2 regions of the Solibacillus sp. NPDC093137 genome follow, and region 2 is predicted to be linked to the other one. Evidence: a T-box and tRNA genes for the amino acid it is inferred to sense, from the RefSeq annotation. Region 2 holds a T-box; the other holds one or more tRNA genes.
What was found. The T-box of region 2 lies ahead of ACQKN3_RS01370 (valine--tRNA ligase). A T-box ahead of a tRNA ligase gene usually reads a tRNA of that ligase, here a tRNA-Val.
Positions count from the first base shown of each region.

Region 1: it encodes a tRNA-Val, which carries the amino acid that the T-box ahead of ACQKN3_RS01370 (valine--tRNA ligase) is inferred to sense. The anticodon was not compared.

Region 1 covers NZ_JBNNVH010000001.1:784,912-791,498, reverse strand. Annotated here, with positions in the region: gene ACQKN3_RS04090 (protein kinase) at 1-574, opposite strand, end outside; gene ACQKN3_RS04085 (DUF4440 domain-containing protein) at 675-1,034, opposite strand; gene ACQKN3_RS04080 (GNAT family N-acetyltransferase) at 1,080-1,865, opposite strand; gene ACQKN3_RS04075 (M48 family metallopeptidase) at 1,952-3,214, opposite strand; gene ACQKN3_RS04070 (hypothetical protein) at 3,375-3,596, shown strand; tRNA gene ACQKN3_RS04065 (tRNA-Val) at 3,721-3,793, shown strand; gene ACQKN3_RS04060 (GNAT family N-acetyltransferase) at 4,159-4,722, shown strand; gene ACQKN3_RS04055 (DUF3923 family protein) at 4,951-5,169, shown strand; gene ACQKN3_RS04050 (inositol monophosphatase family protein) at 5,561-6,145, opposite strand; gene ACQKN3_RS04045 (hypothetical protein) at 6,563-6,587, opposite strand, start outside.
Region 2 covers NZ_JBNNVH010000001.1:286,958-293,544, reverse strand. Annotated here, with positions in the region: gene ACQKN3_RS01375 (bifunctional folylpolyglutamate synthase/dihydrofolate synthase) at 1-375, opposite strand, end outside; gene ACQKN3_RS01370 (valine--tRNA ligase) at 470-3,112, opposite strand; T-box leader at 3,170-3,475, opposite strand; gene ACQKN3_RS01365 (hypothetical protein) at 3,593-3,784, shown strand; gene ACQKN3_RS01360 (alanine racemase) at 3,837-4,424, opposite strand; gene hemL (glutamate-1-semialdehyde 2,1-aminomutase) at 4,488-5,777, opposite strand; gene hemB (porphobilinogen synthase) at 5,779-6,587, opposite strand, start outside.

The sequences.
Region 1 (6,587 bases), 500 kb from region 2:
AGCGATTATCTGTATCTTTTTCTCCATACATCCGAAGTTCTTTTTCTATGTTACAGACACGGCATTTTTCAAATCGTATTTGAGGCAATGTCCCAGCCTCTGCTAATGGGACCCATTGTTCTTCATATAATTTTTTTGTCATTCCATAGTCAATTAAAACAAGATACCCCTCTTCATTTAGCCCGTAATTTCCACTATCTTTAAAATCAAAGCCATCGAGTTCTTGATCGATGACTTCGATTGCGGTTTTTAAATCTTCCATTATTCTTGGGTCGTTCTCTAAATCAATATCGTAAGAGCAGTGATTGTGTAGAGGGAGTTGTTCATAAAAAGGCTGAACGACATATTTCTCACTCAAAAAAAGAATTGGCGCAATATGCTTCTCCAGCCCCTGCATTTCCAATGATTTGTACATTTGATCCTCATTTTTACTTTGGGCGTACCCGATTGGGTGTAAAAATGTTTTTATGACAATATCTTCGAAACGATAAACTTTTCTCGTTGAACCGATTCCTATCATGTCAGCTTGTTTAAGCAAACCTTCTATGTTTTCTACTACTTTAGAAATATTCAATTCTCCATCCCCGAATCATCTATGTATTTAGTTCCAGCTATTGCAACTACTGTTTTAAAAAATTAAGCGCTAATCCTTTAAAAAGAATAGCGCTTGAAAACTATAGTGGGATTTTTGTTCCTTGATGGAAATGCATTTTCCACTGTCCATTAACTAATTTCCAAATTGAGCTCCTTAGTGAATGCTGGTTGTTTAGCTCATTATAAATTCGATAAGTTGCTAGAACGATTTCATCAGACATTAAATGTATTTCAAAATCACTCATTGTCATTTTTACAATTCCAAGAGTCGCTGCGCTAATTTCCTCATCTTTGTACAATACTTTCCCTGAGCTTCCAAATTCAAAAAAATTGTCTGAAAGTAAGTTCGTAAGCTCCTCTTTTGATGTCCGAATTTCCGGTAACAACAATTTGTTTTCTAATTGAAATAAATGTCTTTCTAATATTGATTTATTCTCCACTTTCCAATCACCTTTTCTGTTCATGTTAATGTAAAAAGTATTATCCTAATCTGGTACAGGAATACTAGGTGATTGGCAACCATAAGAGTATGCTAGACAACTAAAACCAGACTTTTCAAGGATCGGTTTACTCATCGGACTGGCATCAACTGTCAGGAAAGAATACCCCTTCTCATAAGCTTTTTGTGCACGAACAGCCAAGAGTTTTGAATAATAACCATTGCCTCTGTATTGCGGAAGCGTTGAGCCTCCCCATAAGCTGGCAAAGGACGAATTATTCTCTAAGTACATCCAAGCAGCACTTACAAGCTGACCATCTACATAAATCCCATAAATATATAGCGAGTCCGGACTATTTTGCTTATCTCTCCATAGCCTTTCCCCAAGCTCTGTATGGGATTCATTCCAGATCGCCTCTTCTAGCACAATAACATCATGGATGCCCTGTTCATCCGTTATTTCCTTTACTGCATGCAGATCGTAATTTGTAAGAAAAGGATGACTTTCCGATAATTTCACGACCATGAGTGCTTCTTGATCATCAATCGTAAATCCCTCTTGTTTAAGTAATTCAGTCAAATTATCAGGTTTGTCATAGCTGTACACTTTCCATTCGAAACTTTGCTTAAGGTTCCCGAAAAAAGTTAGCTCCTTTCGAATTACTTCTCTTGCCGACCTTTCATTTACATTAGAAGCTAATATAAATCCGCTTTCGTTAAATTTTGAAATGTGCCGAACAACATGGTCGGTTTCTTCCCTTATAAATCCTGGTGTTACAGCTTCTTGGCGCAATTCTTTGTGAAAAAGTGAAATCCATTCGTTTTTGTCCATAGCCAGTTCCTTTCAACGCCTCAAATATTTATTACAAAAAATTGAAGCGTTTATAGATATAGTAAACTAATTATACATGTTTTTATTTAATCCTCATCAACTTCTTCTGCAATTTTATCGATTCTTTCTAACATTGGCGGATGTGTGTAGCGGAACCATTTCACAAGTGCTGGCGGGTTTACTTCACTAAGACCGGCTTTCGTCAACTGTTGAAACGATGAAATCGCTGCTTCAGGGTTTTCTACAAGCTCAATAGCAAATTCATCTGCACGAATTTCCTGATAACGTGAAATCGCATTGGACAATGGGCTAGAGAAGAAAAGTAAAAATGATGAGATTAACAAAAATAACGGCAATGAATTTAAATTGCCCATTTCTTTAATTTTCAGGATCGGTCCGTAACGACGAATCATCCAAGGCATGATTTTTGCGATCAGCCAAAGTCCAATGAGCGTCATAAATATATAAACCGCGATGTTAATATAAATATCCTTCAGCAAATAATGCCCCATCTCGTGCGCCATGATAAACAGGATTTCATCATGGGTTAACCGGTTTAATGTCGTATCCCACAGCACAATCCGGGAATTGTCGCCGATTCCTGTCACATAGGCATTTAAAGCATTCGTTTTCTCCGACATATTCACTTCAAACACATGGTCTGATGGAATGTCCGCCTGCTCAGCGAGAGATAGAATTTTCGTCTCTAATTCCTTGTCTGTTAAAGGCGAAAAATCATTGTAGATCGGATCGATGACGACAGGTTGAATAAACATTAGAAAGATTGAAAACGGTACAGTCAAAGCCCATGCATAGAGCCACCATTTTTTGGGGCTTTTTCTGATAAGCCAATAAAGAACTGCTATCATGATGACCGACATCCCAAACTCCAGCCAAAAATCAATTATATTTTCCCGCATCCATGAGGAGAAAATCTGCGTACTGATCCCATAGCTTTTGCTAAGCGTATAGCGGTAATAGTCCATCGGGAATTGGAGGATGAACAACAGCAAGGAAAGGTAGAACAGATACATTGTTGTTCTGAATATGGACCATTTAAATTGTTCTGAACTCCATTTCTCAAACAAACGTGAAATTCCCGTAATTAAAATAACGAAGTAAAGCAGCCATTCCAACGGCGTCGTGATAAAGAACAGGAAATTTCTTACTTTCGATAACTCCTCACTTAATAACAGCTCCTGTGTTGTAAGAAAAGTGCTTGGATCTGCTGCCGTTCCTTGAAGAGCGGCTGGAATCCCACTATTTTGTCCATGGAAAAAATACAAATACATTGCGACAACATACAGTCCAAATGCAAAAACAGCCAGTAAACCCCATTTTTTTGTCATTCCTTCTACACCTCAATTCATTCGTTACCATATCCTATTATTGAAATGTGGAAATCATTTCTATCGAGTTGGTCAATTTCAATTTTTGATGGTTCTATACATCTTGGAATCTTCATAAATTGACTCAATTTAAAATCGAATTAACAAGGAGCGCTTAATCATGTTGTTTGCTGTTCATTATTTGGAAAATAATACGCCTGTCCTAAGCCAGTGTTTGGAACGTATTCCTGAAGTAGATGAGGATTTAAAAATAAAAGGTCGTAAAGGAAAGGTTGTAAATGTTGTTCAAATCGAAGAGAGTAAATACCACGTCTATGTCGTCCTGGAAAAAGTAAATAAAAAACAAGCTTTATTAAAAGACGATAAAAAGAAAAGACGTTGATCTATGGGGAAATTGTAGGATTCAATAAAAATAAAAGTAAAAATATAACAGTTTTCTATATACCGCTCCCTCTGAAACTGCTATAATAACAGGTAAGAACATTGTTATATATGTTCCTTATCACGGTCTTGTAGCTCAGCTGGGAGAGCACCACCTCGACAAGGTGGGGGTCGCAAGTTCGAGACTTGTCGAGACCATTATTTCAAGTGCCTGTAAACGTTGGTATATCAGCGTTTACGGGCTTTTCATTTTTGAGAGACTTTCTCCCTTACGCCTGATTTTTTGGATTTGTCCGCAATTTGGCTACTACACTACATTGAATAAGTGAGCGTCATATTCGTCTGGTTTATGACCTTACGCAAAAGATGTTAACAAACGACGCGTTGGGAATGTTTCGTTCTATATTATTTTTACAGAATTAGGTAAATATGCTATATTTATAGGGATTTTATATAGAAAGGATTGATTAATATGAAACAGGTAACAAAGGTGATTGAAAAGTAGATATATCTTCTCTTTTCAAATCTCAAAGAAACGAAAATAATTGAAAAGAGGATAAGGAATGTACTCAAATAAAGAATTAACAATACGACCAGTAGTCGAGGAAGATTTATTTCGCTTGTGGGAACTCATTTATAAAGATGAAAAGCCCGAATGGAAAAAATGGGATGCCCCTTATTTCCCACATCATCCGAAGCCATATGAAGAATTTTTGTTATCAAAAGATGAATGGATTGGTGATGACGATAGCTTCTGGGTAATTGAAGTAAATGGAATAGTTCGTGGGATTATCTCTTATTATTGGGAGCATAAGCCCTCAAAATGGCTTGAAATAGGGATAGTATTACATGAAGCAGGCTCATGGGGAAAAGGCATAGGTACACGAGCATTAAAATTATGGATGAATCATCTCTTTACAACAATGCCATTAGTTCGTGTAGGTTTTACAACGTGGTCTGGAAACGAAAGAATGATTCATGTAGGAGAAAAACTTGGTATGCAGATGGAAGCACGCATTCGTAAAGTCCGCTATCATGAAGGTGTTTATTACGATTCAATTCGTATGGGTATTTTAAGAGAAGAATGGGAAAATGCTATGTTGCATACAGAATACATTAAAATCTAATTAAACCTTCCCAATGAAAGTTGGGGACACATTAAAAAGGCACGAACGTTTTAAAACAATGTTTATTGCCTTTTTGTATGAATCATTAGCTCGTGCTGCATTTTATACAGATGATGCAAACCATAGATGGAACGGTGTTTTGAGATTGTATATTTATATTTTGAATAAAGAATTATTGCAATTATGATTTATTTCTTTTCGTAGATTTATTTACAGGGAGGAATAAAAATGATTAAAAAAATATGGTGGACGCTTACAGTTTTTTGGATTGTCGTATTTGGCGGTCTAGCTACATTTATTTATATTAGAGAAGTAGATGCTACTGGTGTAGTCCAAACACCTGAATTAAAATGGTTTTCTCTAGCATTGTTAGGTGCTTTATTTATTTTCATTGCTATATACCATCTCATATTTTTATTTATTATTAATAAAAGAGCATCTATATAACCATACACATAAAGTAAAAAAACTTTCTCAAATCAAAGTTTGGGAATACAGAAGAAAGACGTGAATGTTGTTATATCAACATTCATGTCTTTTCTATTGAAATGAGGGTACTCTCTTCTAACATTCTCTTAAAAAATCTTATTCAACAATATGGCCCTTTAACGGGAAATCGCGATCTTCATAATGAATAATCGCGTTCGAATGTTAAACATTAATTTATCCACGGTTCATTAAATTAATAACTTCTACATGCAAATAAGCAATTTATAAAAAAAGAAGGTTCCACACATTGGAATACCTTCTGTAGTATAAGTTTTAAATTTTGTAACATTTTCCTCATTAAAGTAATTAATTCCAGATCCTTCTTTTATCTAGAATTTATTATCTATTTTTAGACAATATCAATTAATGCTTTAGTATGGCTTAATCCTTCACTTACCATATTTAAGAAATACTCTTTATTATCTGGATGGCAAGCAATTAGATACGGTTCATTGCTCATACCTGTAAATTCATTTCCTTGAAAGTCAATTACAATTCCTCCAGCTTCTTTTACCATAAGTACGCCAGAATACAAGTCATCGCCTTCAGAATTATAAATGATAATTCCGTCTATATCACCTTTAGCAAGCATACACCATTGCAGCGTTGGAGCCCAAAGCCTCATCATCCTTTTACAATTTACATCGATATATTGTCGTAGCTTAACAGCTTTATCTTCATTCTGAACTCTATGCCCCTGTATCCAAGCAATAATAAATTTTTTAGGATTATCTTTCTTTTTAATTTTTAATTCTACATCATTACAGAATGCACCATCGTTCAAACTAGATGTAAATAACCTATTAACCAAAGGTTCGTATATAACTCCAAGAACTGGCTCGTGTTTATACAAAAGCGTTATAGAAGAAGAAAATACCGGTAATCCAATAGCAAAATTATTAGTACCGTCTAATGGGTCTATTTGCCAATTCATAAATAATTGCCCATTTTAATACTAGAAAAAAACAGCAATTTGTATTCAGATTGCTTGTTGTTCTTTTTTAATAAATACTTTAAAATATCATTTTTCCACAATGGGATGTATGTTTTTCTTGATGCTAACCATTTCTGTAAAAATGCTACACTCAAAGAAACCTTCGATATGTTGATGTAATAACACTTCGAAGGTTTTGTTTCGTTTCTTAAGTATCATTAACATTTCTTGAAAGATAGTTATTCAACAATCTGGCCCTATAATTGAATTTAGCACTTTTCTTATTCAAGAAAAGCGCCGCCATTTAATTATATTCCATTTATAAAGGTGAAAAGGAGTTATCAGTAATTGCTACTTATTCTCTATAAAATGTATCCAACTAAGTGTAGTGTTTCCAAATAAATCCTCTTGGAGAAGTTACTTATTCTTATAATTTATGGCC
Region 2 (6,587 bases):
TGTCATAAACTCAAAAAAGCTTGGGAATTCCCCGCCCAATTTATTTTCAATAACTTCCGCAATTTCATTTGCAATACGCAGAAAGTCTTCATCGGAAATTTGCTGTTTATTGATTGTCACCCGTTCATTGGCACGCTCAAGATGCGGAGATATGAAGGCGCCGACCGTTAAGCCGTGCTTGATTAAAATCTCACGCGTTGCATTCAATGTTGAACCTTTTCCATTGGAACCTGCAAAATGTATGAATTTCGTTTTTTGTTCCGGATTGCCAAGTGCATCCAGGATAATCTTCGCCGACTGTAATGGTTCGCCTTTATATTGGCTTGCTTTTAACTTAAAAATAAAATCTGTGCATTGCTTCATCGTTTGAAACATTATGTCCTCTCCCTAATACGGCTAATATGTAATATATTTTATTATAGCTGAATTAAAAGAAAGAGGTACCGTTATACGGTACCTCTCTTTGGCATTACATATTTTTCAGTTCTGCAATGCGTTTTTCAACTGTTGCGTATTTTGCTTCATAGTCCGCCAGTTTTTCACGCTCTGTTGCTACTAATGCTTCCGGTGCTTTTGAAACGAAACGTTCATTCGATAGCTTTCCAGAAACTAATTTTACTTCTTTCGCCCATTTGTCGAGCTCTTTTTCAAGACGTGCGATTTCTTCTTCAATATTGATTAAGCCTGCAAGTGGCATGAAGATTTCTGCGCCTGAAACTACTGCTGACATTGCCTGTGCTGGTGCTTCAAGATTCGCCCCGATTGTTAAGCCATCCGGGTTACAGAATTTTTCAATATAGCCTTTGTTCACTTCAAGCACTGCCGATGTTTGTTCATCTTTTGCTGAAATCGTCATCGGTACTTTTTTGCTCATTGGTGTATTCACTTCTGCACGAATATTACGTACAGAACGAATAATATCCATTAATAGCTGCATATCGCCTGCTTCTGCTGTAAAGTTGAATGCCGGATTAACAGTCGGCCATGCAGCAACTGTAATTGACTCCCCTTCATGCGGCAAGTGCTGCCAAATTTCTTCTGTTACGAAAGGCATGAATGGGTGCAGTAAACGCATCGTGTTGTCTAAAACGTAAGCAAGTACTGAACGTGTCGTTAATTTAGCCGCTTCGTCTTCACCATATAATGGCAATTTCGCCATTTCGATATACCATGAACAGAAATCATCCCAAATGAAATTGTAAAGTTCACGGCCAACTTCACCGAACTCATATTTATCAGATAATGTTGTTACACGGTCAATCGTTTCATTCAAGCGTGATAGAATCCATTTATCCGCTGTTGAAAGGTTACCTGTTAAATCAATTTGCTCATATGTTAGGCCTTCCATGTTCATCAAAGCAAAACGAGAAGCGTTCCAGATTTTGTTTACGAAGTTCCAAGTAGATTCTACTTTTTCTGTAGAGTAACGTAAATCCTGACCTGGAGATGAACCTGTTGCAAGGAAGTAACGCAATGAATCCGCACCATATTGGTCGATTACATCCATCGGGTCAACCCCGTTACCAAGTGATTTGGACATTTTGCGTCCTTCAGCATCACGAACTAAACCATGGATTAAAACGTCTGTAAATGGACGCTCGCCTGTAAATTCTTTCCCTTGGAAAATCATGCGGCTTACCCAGAAGAAGATGATGTCATAGCCCGTTACTAACGTATTTGTCGGGTAGTAGCGCTTGAACATTTCGGATTCTTCATTTGGCCAATCCATTGTAGAAAACGGCCATAAAGCAGATGAGAACCATGTATCTAGAACATCTTCGTCCTGTGTCCAATTCTCAGCATCTTCAGGTGCTTCTTTTCCTACATAAAGCTCGCCTGTTTCTTTGTTGTACCAAGCTGGAATTTGATGACCCCACCATAATTGACGCGAAATACACCAGTCATGAATATTTTCCATCCAGCGGTTATATGTGTTTTCAAAACGATTTGGTACGAAGTTTACTTTTTCATTTTCATCTGCTTGCATTTTTAATGCTTCTTCAGCAAGTGGAGCCATTTTTACGAACCATTGCTTAGAAAGATACGGTTCTACAACAGCATTCGTACGCTCTGAATGGCCTACTTGGTGTACATGTTGTTCGATTTCGATTAATACGCCTGCCTCTTGTAAATCTGCAACGATTTGCTTACGGCATTCGAAACGATCCATACCCGCATATTTACCAGCTAAGTCATTCATTGTACCATCTTCGTTCATAACTAAAATACGTTCTAGATTATGACGGTTCCCAACTTCAAAGTCGTTCGGGTCATGTGCTGGTGTCATTTTTACAACACCTGTACCGAATTCCATATCTACGTAGTCATCTGCAACGATTGGAATTTCACGACCTACGATAGGTAAAATGACAGTTTTCCCTACTAAGTGTGCATAGCGCTCATCTTCAGGGTGTACAGCTACACCAGAGTCACCCAGCATTGTCTCTGGACGAGTTGTTGCAACGCGTAATTTACCTGAACCATCAGCAAGCGGGTATTCCATATGGTAGAATGCGCCTTCTACTTCTTTGTGGATTACTTCGATGTCTGAAAGGGCCGTTTTGGCAGCCGGATCCCAGTTAATAATACGCTCACCACGGTAAATATAGCCTTTTTCGTATAATTTAACGAATACTTCTTTTACAGCATCCGATAAGCCTTCATCAAGTGTAAATCGCTCTTTTGAATAGTCTAATCCTAAACCTAATTTCGACCATTGTGCACGAATATGGGATGCATATTCTTCTTTCCATTCCCATGTTTTTTCAAGGAACTTTTCACGGCCAAGATCATAGCGGGAAATACCTTCACCGCGCAATTTCTCTTCTACTTTCGCCTGTGTCGCAATACCTGCATGGTCCATACCTGGCAACCATAGTGCATCAAATCCTTGCATGCGTTTCATACGAATTAAAATATCTTGCAATGTTGTATCCCAAGCGTGGCCAAGGTGCAGCTTACCTGTTACGTTTGGCGGTGGGATAACGATAGAGTATGGTTCCTTATCGCTTGTTGGATCTGCTTCGAAAAATTTGCCTTTTAACCACCATTCATAGCGGCCGGCTTCAGTTTGCTGCGGATCGTATTTTGTTGGCATTGTAATTTCCGTCATGATGAATCTCTCCTTTGTCACCTTATTATTGGACATAAAAAAACTCCCTTCGTCTAAAAAAAGGACGAGGGAGTTAATTCGCGGTACCACCTTTATTTCCGATCGGGTTTAGTCAAGCGTTCGCATTCCTTACCCACAAACGCTTTCTTTAAATTTAAAAAAGCGCAAGCAGTCAATATGCAGCGTTGGAATGCCCAATCGGCACTTCATTCGATAACGGTGTTTAACCGGACCCTAGCTACTGTTAGTTCACTAAGTCAGCTCCTAGGCTACCTTCTGCATGGTTGATGGAGAAACTTTTCAGCTACCGTTTCCTCTCTTGCCATCGATCTCATACGTACTCTTCCTAATCTTCGCTTCAATTATATAGTTGCACTTTATTTTAAGCTGTTTTTAATGAAATATCAAGCACGAATGGGGAATATACTTTAACACGTTATCTGCGCTCTTCACATATACTATGCAAAAGGAGTCTGGACATTGCGAAAAAACTACAATCCTTATTTATTGCCTCCATGGCTGCGAAAATTCCGTTTCTTTATGCGTCATTGTATTTTGCCGATTACGATTTTTCAGGCGATTCGAACGGTCTTACTTCCGACAACGGGTGATATATTATTGCTGGCCATTCTAATTTTATTTACTTACTTATTACTCACAGATTTCATTTAAAATTCACAACAAAAAAATGTTCCGTAAGCTTCAATTCTTACGGAACATTTATTTATTTTTTCAATTGTATTTGAACGCGACTATATGCATCAGCCAACTGTTCCAGGAAATCAAGCTCATGGGGAACGGTTTGAGCCATCTGCGTTGATTCTACTTCTTTTTCCGCTTGAAGTCGGGGTTGTACTTCTTCTACAGGCTTTTCGACGACGATCTCTTCGACTGGTGCCGGTTCCTCTACTTCAACAATTGCTTGTACTTTCTTTTCCACATCACAATGGACTGCCCAGCTACATGAGCAGTAGCCATTATTCGGCTCCACTTTAATATCATTTATGCGAAGTGATACAGCTTCAATGTCATCGTTCGGAAAATCTACTGAAAAAGGCAGGGCATATTCGAAATAACCATGATCTTTTTCAATATCCATATGCTCGATATAGATACCTTCCTCAATTTCATCCTCGCGTGCTACATGATCAAATTGAATATTGCCTTTTACTACATAAATTCCTCTTACTACGACGGAATCTTCGCTAATCTCTTCATGCCATTTCGGTTCTACTACTATTTTAGAATTCTCTTGAACATTTCCTAATTGCTTTGGAAATGTAAATGTCTCTTTCATTTCCCACTGTTGCATAAAAAATCCCCTCCCTACGCTTACATTATGCATAGAAAGGGAATTTATGATTTATTTATGAGATTATCTCGCTAATTTTTCAAAAACATTATGGAATGCCTGAACTGTTTTTGCGATATGTTCTTCTGTATGCGCCGTTGAAATAAATAGTCCTTCAAATTGTGATGGCGGCAGGAAAATTCCTTCTTCGGCCATTAGTTTGAAGTATTCTGCAAATAGCTCTAAATCCGAACTTTTCGCCGATTCAAAATCGATTACATCTTCGTTTGTGAAGAAGAAACCAATCATCGACCCTGCACGATTCACTGTATGTGGAATATTGTATTTCGTCGCTGCCGCACGGAAACCTTCTTCCAACTGGTCACCCAGTTTGCGGAAGTATTCATATGAGTCTTTGTTCAGACGGCTTAATGTTTCATGGCCGGCTGTCATTGCAAGCGGATTACCTGATAACGTACCTGCTTGATAAATCGGACCTGACGGAGCGATTTTCTCCATAATTTCGCGCTTTCCGCCAAATGCACCAACCGGTAAGCCTCCGCCGATTACTTTACCTAAACAAGTAAGGTCAGGTTTAATTCCGTAATATTCCTGTGCACAGCCATAGTCTACACGGAAGCCTGTCATAACTTCATCGAAAATTAAAACCGTTCCATTCTCTTCTGTCAGTTTACGCAGCCCTTCAAGGAAACCTGGCTGTGGCGGAACAACACCCATATTGCCGGCAACCGGTTCTAAAATAACTGCAGCTAAATCAGCGCCGAATTTTTCAAATACTAATTTTGCAGATTCCAAATCATTATAAGCAACCGTTAATGTATTTTTGGCAATATCAGCCGGAACACCCGGTGAGTCAGGTAAACCAAGTGTCGCTACACCTGAACCTGCTTTAATCAGCAGTGAATCCCCATGACCGTGATATGAACCTTCAAATTTTAAAATCTTGTCGCGTCCAGTAAATCCACGCGCTAAACGTAGTGCAGACATTGTTGCTTCTGTGCCTGATGATACAAAACGAATCATTTCCACTGACGGCAAACGGTCCATTACAAGCTTCGCCAATTTGTTTTCTGAAACAGTAGGTGCACCGAATGATGCGCCTTTAGCTGCCTGATCCTGAATAGCCGAAACAACTTCCGGGTGTGCATGTCCTAAAATTAACGGACCCCATGATAAGACATAGTCAATATATTCATTGCCATCAATATCTTTAATAACTGCACCTTTGCCTGAATCCATAAATATCGGATCCAAGTTTACTGATTTAAATGCACGTACAGGAGAGTTTACTCCCCCTGGCATTAAATCAACCGCTTCTGTAAATGCTGCTTTTGACTTTTCATAACTACGCATATTATTTTTCCTCCAACCAACGACAAACGTCTTTTGCATGATAAGTAATAATTAAATCGGAACCTGCACGCTTCATACCTAATAATGTTTCCAGTACAACCGCTTTTTCATCGATCCAGCCATTTTGTGCAGCTGCTTTTACCATTGAATATTCGCCCGATACATTATACGCTACAACAGGTAATGGGAAGCTGTTTTTCACATCACGGATGATATCCATATATGCTAATGCTGGCTTCACGATTAGGAAATCTGCACCTTCTTCAACGTCCGAAGTTGCTTCGCGAATCGCTTCCATTCGATTGGAAGGATCCATTTGATATGTTTTGCGGTCACCGAACTGTGGTGCTCCTTCTGCCGCTTCACGGAATGGACCGTAATAGCTTGAAGCGTATTTAACCGCATAAGACATAATCGGAATATGCTGGAATCCTGCTGAATCCAATCCTGCACGAATCGCCGTTACAAACCCGTCCATCATGTTTGATGGTGCAATAATATCGGCACCAGCTTTTGCTTGTGAAATTGCTGTACGCGCCAGCACATCAAGTGATGGATCATTTAACACTTGATCGCCTTCAATAACACCACAATGACCGTGATCTGTAAATTCACACAAGCAAGTATCTGCTACGACTAGAAGCTCTGGATGACGTTCTTTAATTAAACGTGTCGCTTCCTGTACGATGCCGTGATCATGGAAAGCACCAGTACCGACTGCATCCTTTTCTTTAGGAATTCCGAAAAGTAATACCGCACGAATGCCTAAGTCTACAATTTCATCTACTTCAGCTGCCAAGTTATCTAAAG